DNA from 2 places in the Ensifer sp. ENS06 genome. Region 2 is predicted to be linked to the other one. Evidence: riboswitches for the same ligand, from Rfam matches in the RefSeq annotation. Region 2 holds a riboswitch; the other holds the start of a gene.

What was found. A riboswitch is a leader RNA that binds a small molecule or an ion and turns the genes downstream of it on or off. The one in region 2 is predicted to bind cobalamin.
Region 1: another riboswitch for cobalamin. It lies ahead of cobU (bifunctional adenosylcobinamide kinase/adenosylcobinamide-phosphate guanylyltransferase); the one in region 2 lies ahead of nrdH (glutaredoxin-like protein NrdH).

The regions. Positions count from the first base shown of each region.
Region 1 is NZ_JACVBC010000002.1:308,244-315,347, reverse strand. Features, by position in the region: gene IB279_RS10605 (hypothetical protein) at 1-5, opposite strand, end outside; gene IB279_RS10600 (cobyric acid synthase) at 256-1,713, shown strand; gene IB279_RS10595 (cation transporter) at 1,786-2,367, opposite strand; cobalamin riboswitch at 2,570-3,028, shown strand; gene cobU (bifunctional adenosylcobinamide kinase/adenosylcobinamide-phosphate guanylyltransferase) at 3,163-3,687, shown strand; gene cobW (cobalamin biosynthesis protein CobW) at 3,691-4,755, shown strand; gene cobN (cobaltochelatase subunit CobN) at 4,859-7,104, shown strand, end outside.
Region 2 is NZ_JACVBC010000003.1:503,071-510,174, reverse strand. Features, by position in the region: gene metE (5-methyltetrahydropteroyltriglutamate--homocysteine S-methyltransferase) at 1-187, shown strand, start outside; gene IB279_RS15935 (acyl-CoA thioesterase) at 184-984, shown strand; cobalamin riboswitch at 1,135-1,361, shown strand; gene nrdH (glutaredoxin-like protein NrdH) at 1,749-1,970, shown strand; gene nrdI (class Ib ribonucleoside-diphosphate reductase assembly flavoprotein NrdI) at 1,983-2,399, shown strand; gene nrdE (class 1b ribonucleoside-diphosphate reductase subunit alpha) at 2,369-4,522, shown strand; gene nrdF (class 1b ribonucleoside-diphosphate reductase subunit beta) at 4,652-5,626, shown strand; gene IB279_RS15910 (multidrug effflux MFS transporter) at 5,707-6,903, opposite strand; gene IB279_RS15905 (TetR/AcrR family transcriptional regulator) at 7,093-7,104, shown strand, end outside.

The DNA.
Region 1 (7,104 bases), on a different contig from region 2:
AGCATGGACATGAACCTTGAGAGGCCGGAGGCCTATCCTCCGGGGCGTGTTGCTATGCCGCTGATATAGGTGTGCGCTGCAAAAAATTGAATGCCAAACTCGCCACGCCATGTCGCATTCTGGCTATCGGCCGCGACATTTTCGACAAGCCTTGCGAAAGCGCGAAACAATGCGTGAAAGGGCTTTGTCAATTGCGGCGAAATCGTGTCGAAACAGACCTTTGCCGCTGCCCGTTTCAGTGTTACCGATGGCCGCATGACACGCAGGATCATGTTGCAGGGAACCGGCTCGGATGTCGGAAAATCGGTATTGGTGGCGGGGCTCTGCCGGCTTGCCGCCAATCAGGGCCTGAAGGTCCGGCCGTTCAAGCCGCAGAACATGTCGAACAACGCCGCCGTTTCCGACGACGGCGGCGAGATCGGCCGCGCGCAATGGCTGCAGGCGCTGGCCGCGCGCGTGCCGTCGTCGGTGCACATGAACCCGGTGCTCCTGAAGCCGCAGTCGGACGTGGGCAGCCAGATCGTCGTTCAGGGCAAGGTCGCCGGGCAGGCTAGGGGGCGGGAATATCAGGCGCTCAAGCCCAAGCTGCTGGGCGCCGTCATGGAGAGTTTCGAACAAATATCGGCCGGTGCCGATCTCGTGGTGGTCGAAGGCGCCGGCTCGCCGGCCGAAATCAACCTCAGGCCCGGCGACATCGCCAATATGGGCTTTGCGACACGGGCCAACGTGCCGGTCGTGCTGGTCGGCGACATCGACCGCGGCGGGGTGATCGCCTCGCTGGTCGGCACGCATGCGATCCTGGCCGAGGAAGACCGGCGCATGGTGACCGGCTATCTCATCAACAAGTTCCGCGGCGACGTCACGCTGTTCGACGACGGCATTGCTGCCGTCAACCGCTACACCGGCTGGCCCTGCTTCGGCGTCGTGCCGTGGCTGAAGGCGGCGGCACGCCTGCCGGCGGAAGATTCCGTCGTGCTGGAGAAGCTGACGCGCGGCGAGGGGCGGGCGCTGAAGGTTGCCGTCCCGGTACTGTCGCGCATCGCCAATTTCGACGACCTCGATCCGCTCGCCGCCGAACCGGAGATTGATCTCGTCTTCGTGCGGCCTGGCAGTCCCATTCCGGCAGACGCTGGCCTCGTCGTCATTCCCGGGTCGAAATCGACCATCGGCGACCTCATCGATTTCCGTGCGCAAGGGTGGGACCGTGACCTCGAACGTCATGTGCGCCGGGGCGGCCGGGTCATCGGCATCTGCGGCGGCTACCAGATGCTCGGCCGGCGCGTCACCGATCCGCTCGGCATCGAGGGCGGCGAACGTGCGGTCGAGGGCCTCGGGCTGCTCGACGTCGAGACCGAGATGGCGCCGGAAAAGACGGTGCGCAACAGCCGCGCCTGGTCGCTGGAGCATGATGTGGCGCTCGAAGGCTACGAAATCCATCTTGGCAAGACGCAAGGTGCGGACTGTGGCCGGCCGTCGGTGCGCATCGACAATCGCGCCGACGGCGCGCTTTCGGCCGATGGCCGCGTGATGGGCACCTACCTGCATGGGCTCTTCACCAGCGACGCCTATCGCGGCGCGCTGCTCAAGAGTTTCGGCATCGAAGGCGGCGCCAACAACTACCGCCAATCGGTCGATGCGGCGCTCGACGATGTCGCGAACGAACTGGAGGCTGTGCTCGATCGTCGCTGGCTGGACGAGTTGCTCAGGCACTAGGGACGCGGCAACGGTCAGCCAGCAGGTCCGGTACGTCGGGCCCAACAGGAGCAACGAGCTTATCCGACGGAACTACGCTGCGACATCGTGCTCCTCGCTTGCGGCTTCCCAGACTTCCCGCGCGGCATCCAGGTTCATCAGGGCAATCCCCAAGCCGACAATCAGGTCCGGCCAGGCCGACTGCCACAGATAGGCTGTCGCCAGACCCGCGGCGATGATGGCCACATTGGCGAAGGCATCGTTGCGGGCGGAGAGAAATGCTGCCCGCGTGAGGCTGCCGCTCGTGTGACGGTAGGCGACGAGCAGATAGGCGCAGAAGAGGTTGACCACCAGCGCCCCAAGTCCGGTCAGGGACAGGGCAAAGGGCTCTGGCGGGACCGGATCCATGAACTTCGCCCAGGCCGTCCAAAGGAAGGCCAGCGCCGGTACCAGTAGAATGAACGCCATCGCCATGCCGACCCGCGCGCGGGTCCGCGCCGTCCAGGCCAGAGCAAAGAAAATCAGCATGTTGACGGAAGCGTCTTCGAGGAAGTCGACGCTGTCGGCCATGAGGGACACCGAGCCGATGGAAAGCGCGACAAGGAGTTCGACCCCGAAATAGCCGAGGTTCAACAGGGAGACGATGAGGACGACGCGGCGCAGGTCGGTATCCACTCGAAAGGTTCCTTTTCTGGCGAAATTCGCCCTCGGCACTTTGACACAGGTGTTAGCAGCAGTTTGCTATCCATAGCACTAGGTTTCGACATCGGTTCCGTTCACACTGCCGTCGTGCCTGACGCCCGACAAATCGTCGCGTGGCGCAACTCGGCCGGGGAGGCGTCGCATGCGTCGATTGACTTTGGGCTGCCCGCTTCCTAATCATCAGGTGTTGGATGGTTCCCCCTTGTCGTGGCGATCTGGGGGAATAATTGGGAATGTGACGGATGGACCCAAATCGGGCATCCTTATCGCAGCCGACCCCGCGACTGTAGAACGGTCAGGGTTCGCCATCGGGTTTGGTGCCGGGCTGTCGGCCGGTTGCACGGGCAATCGGGGCAGGTCGGGGATCAAGCCGGAAAAGCCACTGGCGTGGCATCGTGATCAGCCGGGTTTGGACGCCTCTTCTTCTACGAATCGTCCGCCTTTCACGATGTCCCTCACAGCGCCCATGCGTCGGAGACGACGCGCAAAGGTTCGCTGTGGCACCGGAAAGACGCCGGGAAGGTGAGGCGGGCCGCTCGGGCCCTGACATCGGAACCTTGCCCTTTAAGGGCGAGGCGATGTTCGGCCCGTGACGCCGTGAGCCAGGAGACCTGCCATCCGGCATGGGCATTCCGCCCGAGGGGACTTTTGTCTCCAACGCCATCACGGAGGTTGTTTTGGCTCGCAGATGTTTTCAAGAACGCGCCCGTGGCGCGTCCGATGGCTTTTGCCACCGACGGCTGATTTGGGAATGTTGAGGCAGCCACGATGAGCAGTCTCAGCGCCGGGCCCGTGCTGGTCCTTGGCGGCGCCCGTTCCGGCAAGTCCAGCTTTTCCGAGAGGCTCGTCGAAGCGTCCGGTCTCACCATGCATTATGTCGCCACGGGCCGCGCCTGGGACGACGAAATGCGCGAGCGCATCGACCATCACCGGACGCGCCGCGGCGAGGGCTGGACGACGCATGAGGAGCCGCTCGATCTCGTCGGCATCCTCAGACGCATCGATGATCCCAGCCATGTGGTCCTGATCGACTGCCTGACGCTATGGGTAACCAATCTCATGCTGGAAGAGCGCGACATGACGGCGGAGTTCGCCGCCCTTGTTGCGTATCTGCCTGAGGCGCGGGCGCGCCTCGTCTTTGTTTCCAATGAGGTCGGCCTCGGCATCGTGCCCGAGAACCGCATGGCCCGCGAGTTTCGCGACCATGCCGGCCGGCTTCACCAGATCGTTGCGGAGAAATCCGCTGAAGTTTACTTTGTCGCGGCCGGTTTGCCGCTGAAAATGAAGGGTTGATCCATGACCACTGCGAGAGCCAACCAGGGCAAGATCCCGGCGACCGTCATCACCGGCTTCCTCGGCGCCGGCAAGACGACGATGATCCGCAACCTGCTGCAGAACGCCGACGGCAAGCGCATCGCGCTGATCATCAACGAGTTCGGCGATCTCGGCGTCGACGGCGATGTCTTGAAGGGCTGCGGTGCCGAGGCCTGCACCGAGGACGACATCATCGAGCTTACCAATGGCTGCATCTGCTGCACCGTGGCTGACGATTTCATCCCGACCATGACGAAGCTGCTCGAGCGTGAAAACCGCCCTGACCACATCATCATCGAAACCTCGGGCCTTGCCCTGCCGCAGCCGCTGATCGCCGCTTTCAACTGGCCGGATATCCGCAGCGAAGTGACCGTCGATGGCGTCGTCACCGTGGTCGACAGCGCCGCCGTTGCCGCTGGCCGCTTTGCCGACGACCACGACAAGGTCGATGCGCTGCGCGTCGAGGACGACAATCTCGATCACGAAAGCCCGATCGAGGAGCTGTTCGAGGACCAACTGACGGCTGCCGATCTCATCGTTCTCAACAAGACCGATCTGATCGATGCCTCCGGCCTCAAGGCCGTACGCGACGAGGTGTCTTCGCGCACCAGCCGCAAGCCGACGATGATCGAGGCGAAGAACGGCGAAGTCGCCGCTGCCATCCTGCTTGGCCTCGGTGTCGGCACGGAAAGCGATATCGCCAACCGCAAGTCGCATCACGAGATGGAGCACGAGGCAGGTGAGGAGCACGATCACGACGAGTTCGACAGCTTCGTCGTCGAGCTCGGTTCGATCGCCGATCCCTCGGCGTTCATCGATAGCCTGAAGGGCGTGATCGCGGAGCACGACGTTCTGCGCCTCAAGGGTTTTGCCGACGTGCCCGGCAAGCCGATGCGCCTCCTGATCCAGGCGGTCGGGGCCCGCATCGACCAGTATTACGACCGCGCCTGGGGCGCCGGCGAAAAGCGCGGTACGCGCCTCGTCGTCATCGGCCTGCACGACATGGACGAGGCGGCGGTGCGCGCTGCGATTACCGCGCTCGTCTAGATCGTTCTTTGAGTGAAATGATCTAACGCATTGAAATGATGCAGTTCCGGATGGAAAACGCTTTTAGCGTTTTCGTTCGGAATTGCCCCACCGGACAAGACGAATGCATCTGCTTCTCGCCCAGAAAGGAACGATCGCCGACGGCAACGAGGCGATCGACCTTGGGCAAACGCCGGCCGATATCCTTTTCCTATCAGCCGCCGATACCGAGCTCTCCTCGATCGCCGCGGCTCACGGCCGACGCGACGGAGGCTTGAGCCTGCGCATCGCCAGCCTGATGAGCCTGATGCACCCAATGTCGGTCGACACTTACGTCGAGCGCACGGCGCGTCACGCCAAGCTGATCGTCGTCCGGCCGCTCGGTGGCGCCAGCTATTTCCGTTATCTGCTGGAAGCCCTGCATGCGGCTGCCGTCACCCATCGTTTCGAGATCGCGGTTCTGCCGGGTGACGACAAGCCGGATCCGGGGCTGGAGCCTTTCTCCACCGTCGCAGCCGACGACCGCCAGCGCCTTTGGGCTTACTTCACCGAAGGCGGCTCGGACAATGCCGGGCTGTTTCTCGACTATGCGGCCGCACTGGTCACGGGTGCGGAGAAGCCGCAGCCGGCAAAGCCACTGTTGAAGGCCGGCATCTGGTGGCCGGGTGCTGGCGTGATCGGCGTCAGCGAATGGCAGTCCCGTATTCAGGGACGGATGGTAGCGAGGGAGGGATTCGAACCCCCGACGGTTGGGATCTGCTTTTACCGCGCGCTCGTGCAGAGTGGCGAGACACGGCCGGTGGAGGCGCTGATCGATGCGCTGGAGGCTCAAGGTGTGCGGGCACTGCCGGTGTTCGTCTCAAGCCTCAAGGATGCCGTTTCCGTCGGCACGCTGCAGGCGATTTTTTCGGAGGCCGCACCCGACGTGGTGATGAACGCCACTGGCTTTGCGGTCTCGTCGCCCGGTGCCGACCGTCAGCCGACGGTGCTGGAATCGACCGGTGCGCCGGTGCTGCAGGTGATCTTCTCCGGCTCGTCGCGGGCGCAATGGGAAACGTCGCCGCAGGGGCTGATGGCGCGCGACCTCGCCATGAACGTGGCACTACCCGAAGTCGATGGCCGCATCCTTGCGCGCGCCGTCTCCTTCAAGGCGGCGTCGATCTATGACGCCAAGGTGGAGGCCAATATCGTCGGCCATGAGCCGCTCGAAGACCGGGTGCGCTTTGCCGCTGATCTTGCCGTCAACTGGGCGAAGCTGCGCCGGGCAGAGCCCGCCGAGCGCCGCATTGCCATCGTCATGGCCAACTATCCGAACCGCGACGGTCGCCTCGGCAACGGTGTCGGGCTCGACACGCCAGCCGGTACCGTCGAGGTGCTTAGCGCCATGGCGCGGGAAGGCTATGCGGTCGGTGAGGTTCCCGCCGATGGCGACGCGCTGATCCGCTATCTGATGGCCGGGCCGACCAATGCGGCGAGCCATGACCGCGAAATCCGCGAGCGTATTTCGCTGAACGATTACAAAACGTTCTTCGATTCGCTTCCGAAACAGATAAAGGATGAAGTTACCGGTCGCTGGGGCGTGCCGGAGGCCGATCCCTTCTTCCTCGATGGCGCCTTCGCGCTGCCGCTCGCCCGCTTCGGCGAGGTGATCGTCGGCATCCAACCGGCGCGCGGCTACAACATCGATCCGAAGGAAAGCTACCATTCGCCGGACCTCGTGCCGCCGCATGGCTATCTCGCCTTCTACGCCTTCCTGCGCCAGCAGTTCGGAGCGCAGGCGATCGTCCACATGGGCAAGCACGGCAATCTCGAATGGCTGCCGGGCAAGGCGCTGGCGCTGTCGGAAACCTGCTATCCCGAAGCGATCTTCGGGCCGCTGCCGCACATCTATCCCTTCATCGTCAACGATCCGGGCGAAGGTACGCAGGCCAAGCGCCGCACCAGCGCCGTCATCATCGACCACCTGACCCCGCCCTTGACGCGCGCCGAATCCTACGGCCCGCTCAAGGATCTGGAAGCGCTCGTCGACGAATATTACGACGCCGCCGGCGGTGATCCGCGCCGCCTCAGGCTGCTCAGCCGCCAGATCCTCGATCTCGTGCGCGACATCGGCCTCGACAGCGACGCAGGCATCGACAGGGGCGACAGCGACGACAAGGCGCTGGAAAAGCTCGACGCCTATCTCTGCGACCTCAAGGAAATGCAGATCCGCGACGGCCTGCACATCTTCGGCGTCGCGCCGGAAGGGCGGTTGTTGACGGACCTCACCGTAGCGCTGGCGCGCGTGCCCCGCGGTCTCGGCGAAGGCGGCGACCAGAGCCTGCAGCGGGCGATCGCAGCGGATGCGGGGCTGCGTGGGTTCGCTATTCC
Region 2 (7,104 bases):
AATGGTGCATCTCATCGAAAAAGCGACCGAGGGCCTCACGCCGGACCAGATCTGGGTCAATCCCGATTGCGGACTGAAGACCAGGCGCTGGGAAGAGACGCGGCCGGCGCTCGTCAACATGGTCGCCGCCGCCCGCTCGCTTCGAGCGGCTTTTGCCGCCGATACGCGCGAAGCCGTCAAAGCATGACGGGGCAGCACGAAGTCACGACGGCGCCGGGGGAAACCCCGGCGCCACAAACCCTGATCGACATCGTTTTTCCAGGCGATACCAATCACCATGGCACGCTCTTTGGTGGCGCCGCCCTCGCGTCGATGGACCGGATCGCTTTCATCGTCGCCACCCGTCACGGGCGCGTTCCCTTCGTCACCGCATCCTGCGACCGCATCGATTTTCGTGCGCCTGCGCGCATCGGTCAGATCGTCTGCTTCAGCGGCCGTCCGGTTCGTGTCGGGCGCCGCTCGATGGTGGTCGAGGTCGAGATGATCGCGGAAGATATCGCCACCGGCAGCCGCGCCCTTTGCAGCAGGGGCACCTTCACCATGGTCGCGATGCCCCGTGCCGATGAAACGGATTGGATGCTGCCGCCGCTCGATGTGGCAACGGACACGCCCGAAGAGGCGGGCACCCTACGCATGGTCGACATCGTCTTTCCCGGCCAGGCCAACAGCTTTGGCGCCATATGCGCTGGCAACGCCCTCGCGCATATGACGAAGGCCGCATTCGTCGTCGCGACGCGCCGGAGCCGCCGGGCGACCGTCCTTGCCTCCTGCACCGGTATGGACTTCAAGCACCGGATCATGATCGGTTCGATCATCGAACCCATCGCCCGCATTGTGCGGACGGGTCGCAGTTCAGCCACCGTCGAGGTCGAACTCTGGTCGGAAGAGCTCCTCACCGGTCTGCGACAGCGGACTGTTACCGGAACGTTCGCTATGGTCGCCGTCGACGAGGACAACCGGCCCGTGGCCGCTTTCGCTGCTTGATGGAATGGGGCGTCCGCACCAGGGGCGCCCTATCCACAACCTTGGTGCCAACCGGCTGTTTACTCCCCGTTATCCACACTGCAAAAGAAACCACCCTCCTACCCCCGCCTTCCACATACGGAACCTATTGACGCAGATTTGCGATGAACTACTATATCTAGTGTTCGAGGTTCTTCCGATTCGCAAGGATTGGGAGCTAAGACGGGAATACGGTGCGCCGGCGGGTTTCCGCTGAGGCTATGCCGTAGCTGCCCCCGCAACTGTAGACGGCGAGCGACTGTCCGGATTTGGACCACTGAGGCATGAGGCCTCGGGAAGGTCGGGATGGAAGCTTTGACCCGTAAGCCAGGAGACCTGCCTCGATCACCAAACGTCCACGGGCGGGGTGTCCGGAGGGGTTGAGTGCGTGGCAGGATGAGCCTGCCCGATCGTCTCGACGTCTCCCCGGCAGCCCGTCGAAAGCTTCGGGGTGAAGTCATGCCAGTTTCTTCCAGTTCAGATCCACCTTCTGCGGACGGGTGCGCATTGTTGCGCGCCTGATCGAAAGGCCGCGCCTTGAAAACCCGCATCCGCGGAATTCCTGAGCGCCCGACCAAAACGAGCCGGCCCGGTTGCGTAACCGACCTTGGGCCAGCTTGACGACGTCAACTCCGGTCGAGTCGACCGGGGAGCGATGTTTCGTGTCCAATCGCCAACACCACGGTTCGCGTTCGCGCGATCCGACGACTTTTTGCGCCCATTTGCCAGACCCTCACGAGGAACCCATGTCGATCACCGTCTACAGCAAACCAGCCTGCGTCCAATGCACCGCCACAACCCGTGCGCTCGACCGCCAAGGCATCGATTATCGCATCGTCGATATCTCCGAGGATTCCGATGCATTCGCGCTGGTGCAGGGTCTTGGCTATCGGCAGGTCCCGGTCGTCGTCGCCGGCGAGCGGCATTGGGCGGGTTTCCGCCCGGACATGATCAGCGCGCTTTCCTGAAGGACGCGGGCGATGGGCCTGATCGTCTATTTTTCCAGTCGCTCGGAAAACACCCATCGCTTCGTCGAAAAGCTCGGCCTTCGCGCCGCCCGCATACCGCTCAGGGAAAGTATGGACGCACTTACGGTCGCAGAGCCCTATGTGCTGATCGTGCCGACCTATTGCGGCGACGATGGCCGCGGGGCGGTGCCGAAGCAGGTCATCCGCTTCTTGAACGACGCGGGCAACCGCTCTCACATCCGCGGCGTGATCGCAGCGGGCAACAGCAATTTCGGCGCGACCTACGGGATCGCCGGCGACGTGATTTCGGCCAAGTGCCGGGTACCCTATCTCTACCGGTTCGAGCTGCTCGGGACCGACGAGGACGTCGCCAATGTCAAAAACGGGATGGAACGATTTTGGACGTCACGACACTCGAACGCCCCTTGAAGGCGACGGAAGCAGCGCTCGACTATCATGCGCTGAACGCAATGCTGAACCTCTATGACGAAGAGGGACGGATCCAGCTCGACAAGGACCGGCAGGCGGCGAAACAGTACTTCCTCCAGCACGTCAACCAGAACACGGTGTTCTTCCATAACCTCCGGGAAAAACTCGATTATCTGGTGACCGAGGGCTATTACGAGCAGGAAGTGCTGGACCAGTATTCCTTCAACTTCGTGCGCGATCTCTACGATCATGCCTATTCAAAGAAGTTCCGCTTTCCGACCTTCCTCGGGGCGTTCAAATACTACACGTCCTATACGCTGAAGACCTTCGACGGAAAGCGCTACCTGGAACGCTACGAAGACCGTGTCTGCATGGTGGCGATGGCCTTGGCGCGCGGCAACGAGGGGCTTGCCCGCGATCTCGTCGACGAGATCATCTCCGGCCGCTTCCAGCCGGCAACGCCGACTTTCCTCAACGCCGGCAAGAAGAGCCGCGGCGAGCTCGTCTCCTGCTTTCTGCTCCGGATCGAGGACAACATGGAGAGTATCGGCCGCGCCATCAATTCGGCGCTGCAGCTTTCCAAGCGCGGTGGCGGCGTGGCGCTGTCGCTCACCAACATCCGCGAGATGGGCGCGCCGATCAAGCAGATCGAGAACCAGTCATCCGGCGTCATCCCGGTCATGAAGCTGCTCGAAGACAGTTTCTCTTACGCCAACCAACTCGGCGCGCGCCAGGGAGCCGGTGCTGTCTACCTGCACGCCCACCACCCCGACATCATGCGCTTCCTCGATACCAAGCGCGAAAACGCCGACGAGAAGATCCGCATCAAGACGCTGTCGCTCGGCGTCGTCATCCCCGACATCACCTTCGAGCTCGCCCGCAACAATGAGGACATGTATCTGTTCTCACCCTATGACGTGGAGCAGGTCTATGGCGTGCCCCTCACCGAGATTTCGGTGACCGAGAAGTACCGCGAGATGGTCGAGGATGCCCGCATCCGCAAGCGCAAGATCAAGGCGCGCGACTTCTTCCAGATCATCGCCGAGATCCAGTTCGAGAGCGGTTATCCCTACATCATGTTCGAGGACACGGTGAACCGGGCAAACCCGATCGCCGGGCGCATCACCATGAGCAATCTCTGCTCGGAAATCCTGCAGGTGAGCGAAGCGAGCGCGTTCAACGACGACCTCTCCTACAAGCACATGGGCAAGGACATCTCCTGCAACCTCGGTTCGCTGAACATTGCGGCTGCGATGGACAGCCCGGATTTCGGCCAGACGATCGAGACCTCGATCCGCGCCCTCACCGCCGTCTCCGAAATGAGCCACATCTCGTCCGTGCCCTCGATCGAAAAGGGCAACGACGACAGCCACGCGATCGGCCTCGGGCAGATGAACCTGCACGGCTATCTCGCCCGCGAGCGCATCTACTACGGCTCCGAGGAAGGCATCGATTTCACCAACATCTATTTCTACACGGTGACCTATCACGCCATCCGCGCGTCGAACCGGCTGGCGGTCGAGAAGGGCAAGAACTTCGCCGGCTTCGAAAACTCGAAATACGCGTCGGGTGATTATTTCGACAAATACACCGAAGCCGAATGGCTGCCGGCGACCGAAAAGGTGAAGGGCCTGTTCGAGGAAGCCGGCATCTCGATCCCGACTCAGGAAGACTGGCTGGAGTTGAAACGGGCGGTGATAGCTGGCGGCCTTTACAACCAGAACCTCCAGGCCGTGCCGCCGACCGGTTCGATCTCCTACATCAACCACTCCACTTCCTCGATCCACCCGATCGTCTCGAAGATCGAGATCCGCAAGGAAGGCAAGATCGGCCGCGTCTACTATCCGGCCGCCTTCATGACCAACGACAATCTCGAATATTACCAGGACGCCTACGAGATCGGGCCGGAGAAGATCATCGACACCTATGCGGCCGCCACCCAGCACGTCGACCAGGGCCTGTCGCTGACCCTGTTCTTCCGCGACACGGCAACGACCCGCGACATCAACCGTGCTCAGATCCATGCCTGGAAGAAGGGCATCAAGACCATCTACTACATCCGCCTTCGGCAGATGGCGCTCGAGGGTACGCAGGTCCAGGGCTGCGTTTCCTGCGCGCTGTAACCTCGCATTCCAGTAACGGCCCCTCACCCTAGCCCTCTCCCCGCAAGAGGAGAGAAGGTGCCGGCAGGCGGATGAGGGGCACCCCCTCACCGCGCGATGAGGCATACACGATCACAAAGGTTCAACGACATGAACATGCACACCAAACCCGCAAGCCGCATCCGCGCCATCAACTGGAACCGCATCGAAGACGACAAGGATCTGGAGGTCTGGAACCGTCTGACCGGCAATTTCTGGCTGCCGGAGAAGGTGCCGCTTTCCAACGACATTCCCTCCTGGGCAACGCTGAAGCCGGAGGAGCAGACACTCACCATCCGCGTCTTCACCGGCCTCACCTTGCTCGACACGATCCAGAACGGCGTCGGCGCCGTCCGACTGATGGAAGATGCGGCCACCCCACATGAGGAGGCGGTGCTTTCCAACATCTCCTTCATGGAGGCGGTGCATGCCCGCTCCTATTCCTCGATCTTCTCGACGCTCTGCCTGACACCCGATGTCGATGACGCCTATCGCTGGTCGGAAGAGAACGAGTTCCTGCAGAAGAAGTCCGCGCTGATCATGGCGGAGTATGCCTCCGGCGATCCCCTGAAGAAGAAGGTCGCGAGCGTCTTTCTCGAAAGCTTCCTGTTCTATTCCGGCTTCTATCTGCCGATGTACTGGTCGAGCCGCGCCAAGCTCACCAACACCGCCGACATGATCCGGCTGATCATTCGCGACGAGGCGGTGCACGGCTATTACATCGGCTACAAGTTCCAGCGCGCGCTGGAGCGCTTGAGCGAGGAACGCCGCCAGGAGATCAAGGTTTTCGCCTTCGACTTGCTGCTCGAACTCTACGACAACGAAGCGAAATACACCGAGGCGCTCTATGACGACGTCGGCCTGACCGAAGACGTGAAGAAGTTCCTGCACTACAACGCCAACAAGGCGCTGATGAACCTCGGCTACGAGGCGCTGTTTCCGGCGGAAGCCTGCAAGGTCAACCCGGCCATTCTCTCGGCGCTTTCGCCGAATGCCGACGAGAACCACGACTTCTTTTCCGGTTCCGGTTCGTCCTACGTTATCGGCAAGGCTGTGGCGACCGAGGACGAGGACTGGAATTTTTAAGGACGGTCCATTCGGTCATACCTGACAACAAAAGGCCGGCGAGGACGCCCTCGCCGGCCTTTGTTCAGCAATAGCAGCGCCTACTCTGCCGCGACCACCCGGCTGCGGCCGATCGTTGCTTGCGTCAGCAGGAAGGCGGCAAGGGCGCAAGCGGCGATCGCGCCGGCCATCGGTAGGGCCGTTCCGTCGAAGAAGATAGTCGCAACCACCATGGCGACGGCGGCGGTGACAAAGTGCAGCGTACCCATCAGTGCCGAGGCCGTGCCGGCGATCTCGCCGTGGTCTTCAAGCGCCAGCACCGCCGAGGTCGGGATAACCAGGCCGAGCACGCCATAGCCGACGAAGAGGAACGCGGCCATGACAGGCAACTGGTTGAAGCCGAGGCTCATGACGATGAACATCGTGACCATGGTCAGCGCGAAGGCGCCGACGGCAAGATGCATGACCCGCACCAGGCCGAAGCGCTCGCCGAGCCAGCCGGTCGCCTGCGACACAGCGAAGAACGACACGGCATTGATCGAAAAGGCGATGCTGTACTCAGTCGGCGTCAGCCCATAATGGTCGATCAGCACGAAGGGCGAATTGGCGAGATAGACCAGGAACCCGGAAATGCCGAGGCCGCCGATGAAGGTGAGCGTCAGGAAATTGCGGTCGGAGAGAAGCAGGCGATAGGCGGCAAGCGCACTTGCGATACTGCTGTCGGCGCGATCCTTCTTCGGCCGGGTTTCCTGCAATTGCGTCGAGAGCAGGATCAGGCCGATGAAGGCGGCGATCGTCACCGCATAGAACACGCCGCGCCAACCGTAGAAGCCGATGACGGCGCTGCCGGCAAGCGGCGCCAGGATCGGCGAAATGCTGAAGACCAGCATCAGCATCGACATCAGCCGCGCAGCCTGGACGCCCGTGTGCATGTCGCGCACCACGGCGCGCGGAATGACCATGCCGGCGGCACCGCCGATCCCTTGCAGGAAGCGGAAGGCGATCAGGGTTTCGATGTCGGTTGAAAGCGCGCAGCCGATGCTGGCGACGGTGAAGAGGCCGATGCCGAGATAGAGCGGAGCCTTGCGGCCCCAAATATCGGAGAGGGGGCCATAGACAAGCTGCGAGATGGCAAAGGAGATGAAGAACGCCAGCAGGCTGAACTGCACCACGCCGTTTTCGGCCGTCAGGTCCTTGCCGATCGACGGCAAGGCCGGCAGATACATGTCGATTGCAAAGGGGCCGATCGCCGAGATCAGGCCGAGCACGATCGCCGTGCGGAGGAAGGACGTTGTCATGGCAATGAACTTTCAGAAATCGCGGCGCCGAAATCGCTGCCGCCCGGATTGAAACTCAAAGACATCGTCGTGCCAGGATCGAACGTTGGGGATACGCATCCTGCGCTGACTATTCCGTCCATTAATTTGGACATACGTGTCAAATTAGACAGCATTGTCTAAATCGTCAATGGCGCCTATCTTCGGTCCATGAAGAAATTT